DNA from 2 places in the Halobacillus sp. 12SKB genome. Region 2 is predicted to be linked to the other one. Evidence: riboswitches for the same ligand, from Rfam matches in the RefSeq annotation. Region 2 holds a riboswitch; the other holds the start of a gene.
What was found. Region 2 has a riboswitch for cobalamin ahead of ACQ4XT_RS03820 (acyl-CoA thioesterase). Riboswitches for the same ligand answer to the same signal wherever they lie in the genome.
Positions count from the first base shown of each region.

Region 1: it holds a riboswitch for cobalamin, as region 2 does, so the genes downstream of both, ACQ4XT_RS14845 (DUF4430 domain-containing protein) here and ACQ4XT_RS03820 (acyl-CoA thioesterase) in region 2, are expected to answer to the same signal.

Region 1 covers NZ_JBRFWR010000001.1:2,978,663-2,981,805, forward strand. The annotation lists gene ACQ4XT_RS14840 (ATP-binding protein) at 1-1,644, shown strand, start outside; cobalamin riboswitch at 1,690-1,869, shown strand; gene ACQ4XT_RS14845 (DUF4430 domain-containing protein) at 2,078-2,479, shown strand; gene ACQ4XT_RS14850 (ECF transporter S component) at 2,483-2,998, shown strand.
Region 2 covers NZ_JBRFWR010000001.1:772,469-775,611, forward strand. The annotation lists partial or broken gene ACQ4XT_RS03810 (helix-turn-helix transcriptional regulator) at 205-408, opposite strand; gene ACQ4XT_RS03815 (dimethylarginine dimethylaminohydrolase family protein) at 540-1,391, shown strand; gene ACQ4XT_RS03820 (acyl-CoA thioesterase) at 1,519-1,989, opposite strand; cobalamin riboswitch at 2,128-2,307, opposite strand; purine riboswitch at 2,446-2,547, shown strand; gene ACQ4XT_RS03825 (xanthine phosphoribosyltransferase) at 2,680-3,143, shown strand, end outside.

The sequences.
Region 1 (3,143 bases), 2.2 Mb from region 2:
ACGGCGGACCGGATTTCAGATGTTGTGGACCGCTATGAACAAGAGGAAGACCTCTTACTTTCAACGACAGCCCTTGTCAAAGATCCTGCGAGTCGTGCGGTCATTGTATTGAGTGAAGATGAGCAGCTGGTTTCAGAAAGTGATTCAGATTCTCTGCCCGTGCTTGATTATGCATGGTTTGAAAGTGATGCAGATACAGCAACTGTTTTGAATGAAGGCGCTGATGTCAAAAAAGTTGCTGATCTGGGAAATGGAGAGACAGGGGTCATGGTTGTCGGTACCCCGCTTGATAACCGGGACGGGGCTGTCTTTGTCTACCAATCACTGGATACGATTGAGGAAACGTCTGAACAGACGACGAAAATTATATTCCTGGGTGCTGGAATTGCCATTGTATTAACGACTATTTTTGCCTTTTTCCTCTCCACTCGAATCACAGCTCCTTTAATTAAAATGAGAGAAGGAGCTCTCGAACTTGCCAAAGGCGAGTTTAACACGAAGATTCCTATACGTACCCATGACGAAATCGGTGAATTGGCGATGGCTTTTAATCGGATGGGCCGGGAGTTGAAGTTTCATATTAACGCTCTGAATCAGGAAAAAGAACAACTCTCAGGCATTTTGAGGTCGATGGCAGATGGTGTCATTACGTTTAACAGGGAAGGGAATGTGCTCATTTCCAATCCTCCTGCCCAACAATATTTAGAAGCCTATGAGTTTGAAAAGAACGCTGCATCAACCTCGGCTGATCAAACGTCCCTTCCAGAACCACTGATGGATTTGTTTAACGATGTCATCACTGATGAGAATGAATCCATGATCGAAATGACATTGCAAGGCAGGTCCTGGGTCATCATCATGACACCTTTGTATGACAAAGAAAAAGTACGTGGGGCCGTCGCGGTGCTCCGGGATATGACAGAAGAAAGAAGATTGAACAAGCTTCGTAAAGATTTCATCGCGAATGTATCCCATGAACTGCGAACTCCCATTTCCATGCTTCAGGGATATAGTGAAGCTATTGTAGATGACATTGCTGAATCAAAAGAAGACAAAAATGAACTCGCGCAAATCATCCATGACGAATCGTTAAGAATCGGCCGTCTTGTAAATGAGCTGCTGGATATTGCACGGATGGAAGCGGGACATATTCAGTTGAACGAAGAGTCGGTGGAAATGGAGCCTTTCATGAACAAGATCATTCGTAAATTCAGTGGAATCGCCAATGAAAAGGAAGTGGACCTTCAGTTGAAGGTCGAAGGAGAGTTCGGGTTTCTCGACTTTGATCCTGACCGCATTGAGCAAGTGTTTACAAACTTGATTGATAATGCGATCCGACATTCCGATCCGGGTAGTGAGGTTCAGGTGATTCTTGAAAAAGAGGACAATGAATGGATTGCAAGTGTCAAAGACTCCGGGTACGGAATCGCCGAGGAAGATCTTCCATTTGTATTTGAACGTTTCTATAAAGCAGATAAATCGAGAAAACGTGAAAATAAAAATTATAAAAAAGGGACAGGTCTTGGGCTTGCCATTGCGAAAAACATTGTAGAAGCTCACGAAGGCACCATCAGTGTGCATAGCAAGTTGAAAGAAGGGACAACGTTCACTTTTAAGGTCCCCTTTTCACATAAGGAAAAATAATGTTGCTATATTCGGAAAATTGTTGTAATCTTGTTTATGGAAACTTCATATGAAGAGGATTCAGGTGTCTGAAAAGACCTAATAGGGAATCTGGTGCAAAACCAGAGCTGTCCTCGCAACTGTAAGTGTAGACGAAAAGGAAATTCCACTGTGCCATCGGTATGGGAAGGATCCTGATTAGGATGACGCACAAGTCAGTAGACCTGCCTGATCCAATGTTTCAAAGCTTCGGGGATTGAGCATTTGAGACAACCGATCGGTATGACGTGAAACGTAGATCTTATCCTTTCGTTTGTCTTAAGCTTACCCTTGTAGAAGGGTAAGCTTTTTTTGATAGAAAAGAATTTTACGATGTCTACCATACATGTTACTTGGTTGTCTCTGCTTTTCTCTCCTCCTGGCCGTGAAATAAAAAGAAAAGGGAGAGATGGTTATGAGAAAATGGAACACTGTTTTAACAGCCATGATTCTAGCTGTTGCTGTACTAGCAGGCTGTGGTACACAAGAGGAAAAGGAAACATCGGCGACTCAAGAAGAACAAGTACAGGAAGTTACGGTACAAGTACAGGTATCTAAAAACAATGGCGAAGAAATGATGGCTGAAGATGAAATTACGGTAGAAGAAGGAACCACCCTCATGGAAGTCATGGAAGATAACTATGAAGTAGAACAGTCCGAAGGGTTCATTAACAGCATTGAAGGAATTGCTGGGAACCAGGAAGAAAAAATGGCTTGGATGTACACCATTAACGGGGATGAAGCCATGGTTGGAGCGAATGAATACGAAGTAGAGGATGGAGACGAAATCGTTTTTGATTATCAATCTTGGGAATGATGAATGATGAATACGTATAAGCTTACATTGATAGCCATGCTCGCGTCCTTAGCCATAGCAGGAAGGATGGCTTTAGCCCACTTTCCGAACATCCAGCCGGTAACAGCCATTATTATTATTGCGGGCTTCTGGCTCGGACCTAGTGCAGGGGTTCTCATCGCTCTGCTCACGACCTTTGTATCCAATGTGTTGCTGGGGATGGGGATTTGGACCATCTGGCAGATTATCGCCTGGTCAATCATAGGCATCATTGCTGGACTTCTAGGGAAATATTGGTCGAAATTGCCGTATTGGGGTCTTTCCATCTATGGCTTTGTCAGCGGCCTTTTCTTCGGAGTTATTCTTTCTTTGACGATGCGGGCAGCAGGACAGCCATTTTGGGCGTACTATTTAGCGGGTCTCCCGATGGATATCAATCATGCGATTTCTAATACTGTGTTCATATTGGCGCTATCTCCAATACTCGGAACACTTTTCCAACGCTACGAAAAAAGAAACGCCATATCGAAAGTCACTTAGCTACCCAAACCAAGGGTAGCTTTTTTTGCTCTCTTAGCCGGATCGTTTATTAAAGTTAAGGGCAGGATTCTTTAAGACTTGATTTCGAGGCTTTTGTGCTAGGGTCGGGGCGGAGGGGAATGACTCGCTTTCCGCGGGAGTCCCT
Region 2 (3,143 bases):
GATCCACTTCATACGTTCATCCTTCTGTTTGAACTGAGGATATAAGTAACTCATACTGAAAGATAAAATCCCCAAAGAAACCATGGTCCATATCATAGACGGCCATTCGCCACCCATCGCCCCCACAAAAATTAAAAAACCTGCCAATAGCAAGAAAAATACTCCGATAACTTTAAAAAAGTTAGAAGTGAAATCCATCTTCATTCCCCCCTCCTTTGATTCATAGATAAATAAATCTTCAATTCGAACACCAAATACCCTCGCGATTTCAAATGCAAGCGGCAAGGAAGGGGAATATCTGTTTTTCTCAATGGATATAATCGTCTGACGGGATACCTGCAAGATCTCAGCTAATTTGTCCTGAGATAACCCCTGTTTTTTTCTACCCTCCATAAGCCGGTTCTTCATATTACCCCTCCAATTAATTACAGTTTAAAGTAAAGTTACCTTTACGTATAGGTAACTATACACAGGGCTTTATTGTTTTATTCTCTACACTCCGGGGAAGAAAGGGGATATGAATAAAAGGAGGATCTAACATGGTTGGTATAGCTTCGGAAAACAGTGTTCAATGTCACACCGAATATTCACCGCTGAAAAAAGTCGTGGTCGCCAAGCCTTCTTATATGAAAATTACTGACATCATCAACGAAACCCAAAAACATTTTCAATACCAGAACATAAACGCCCAAACAGCTCTCCAGCAACATGATCATTTCGTACAGGTTTTAGAAGATCATCAGATTGAAGTCATCCAACTTCCAAGTCAGCCGGATCTTCATGAACAGGTGTTTACAAGAGATATCGGGTTTACCATTCATCATCGACTGTTTATCAGCTCTATGAGTGAAAAGGTCCGGAAAGAGGAAACAGATGTCCTCCGGAGCTGGGCGAGAGAGAATTATATCGAGGTAGAAGAGGACCTCCCTTCATCAATTGAAGGTGGAGATATAGTTGTAGACGGAAAAACGGTATGGGTCGGTGAAACAAAAAGGACATCCGATAAAGCCATACGCGAGCTTCAATCACGGCTCCATGATCTTCAGGTCATCCCTGTCCCTTTGAGAGAAGACATCCTTCATTTGGACTGCGTATTCAACGTAATCGATCAATCTACTGCAATCCTTTATCCTCCTGCTTTTACAAAAAACAGTTTGAAAGCCATCTCTGCACGATACAAAGTAATTGAAGTCACCAAAAAGGAGCAATTCACCATGGGTCCGAACGTTCTTTCCATTGGAGACCGTAAAGTGATCAGCCTCCCTCAAAACGAGCAACTAAACACACAGTTAGAGAAATATGGGTTTCATGTGATACCTGTAGACCTTTCAGAAATCATCAAATCCGGAGGATCATTCCGTTGTTGTACATTGCCATTAAAACGAACATAAAGGCAGTCCGCTTCTTTCAAGGCGGGCTTTTTTTGAGTGGAAGAAATCAACACAAGTATAAATAAGACACCACTAAATGTGGTGTCTTTGCATTTATTTATTGGTTTTTCATAACACTTAATACCTGTCATCTAAGGGCAGGCCTGCTTTTTCGATGTTCCCTCCTCGATGGAGCTGTTTCAAACAATTGTTTATCTTCCTCTGTCTCAGGTATAACGGGCGGCACCGGTGTCGGTCTCCCTTCGACATCTACAGCGACCATCGTTAAAAATGATTCGGTCGTCATTACCTTTCTGCCTTTAAGTAAATCATCAGCAAAGACTTTCACATACACTTCCATTGATGTACGCCCCGTGCTTGTCACACAAGCTTCTAACGTCAATGCATCCCCTACTTTAGCTGAAGATAAAAAATCCACAGAGTCTATGGAAGCTGTGACAACCACACAGTTTGAATGTTTCATAGCGGTAAGGGCAGCAATTTCATCGATATATGAAAGGACTTTCCCTCCGAAAATAGTATCCAGGTGATTCGTATCTGGTGGCAGCACTAATCTTGTTTGAGTCATTCTAGAATAACGAACAGGTAAAGGTTCCATGAATGGTGTCCTCCTTCTTGAAAGTGACTATCCCTCAAAGGGAGAGTTTACAAAGCGCATTCTCCCCTTCGTTCATGGAACCGAAAAAGGCTCTTGATAGATCCAATACACGTAACATCCTCCTATCTCCCGTAGGAATTCATGTTCTTCCTTATGGCAGGTCTCCTGGCTCAGGTTCATCAGCACATAGCCCTTCCCATTAAAAAACAGTGGGTCATCTATGCACCTCCCCATTACAGTGGCGGGACCGCGTTGGCTTTTCACCAAACTTCCCTTTTCAGCTTCTAAAACGAAGCCACCATAAGGCAGTAAAATTTTTTTTAGAAAAGAGAAACTCTCTTCCCATCCACTATCTCCCAAACAAACCACCATGTCAACACGAACAAAACCATAAATATTGTCCATTAATTCCCTGGATAGGGGTTGATTACGAACAATAAACTGATATAATATCCATATCATTCGAATATAAGTTTTCATATAATAGCGGGGATAGGGCCCGCAAGTTTCTACCGGTTTACCGTAAATAGACCGACTATGAAAAGCAGCACAAGACACCGGGACTTTTCTGTCCACGGTTTCATTGTCTTTGTCTACGTCAAGCACGAAAAGACTTGCTTTCCATAGAGGAAACAAGCTTTTCGTGCTTTTTTGTTACATCAATACTTAACCTAGAAAGGTGCGTTGGATATGGATCGTTTGAAAAAGAAAATCGTGGAAGAAGGGAAAGTTCTATCTCCTTCCGTTATTAAAGTCGATGCCTTCTTGAATCATCAGATAGACCCTTTACTCATGAAAGAAATTGGGGAAGAGTTTGCGAACCGTTTCAGAGATTTGGGGATTACGAAGGTACTGACATTAGAGTCCTCAGGAATTGCACCCGCTCAAATGACAGCCCTCAGCCTGGGGGTTCCTGCAATCTTTGCAAGGAAGAAGAAATCGTTGACCATGAAAGATCACCTTTACACATCAAAGGTACACTCGTTTACAAAGCAGGAAACAAATGAAATATCCATATCGAAAGATTTCATGGAGGAAGGAGATCACGTCTTGATCCTTGACGACTTTCTAGCGAATGGGCAGGCTGCGAAAGGGCTGATTGACCTTGTAGAACAATCAGGAGCTTCCATCGCCGGTGTGGCAATCGTTATAGA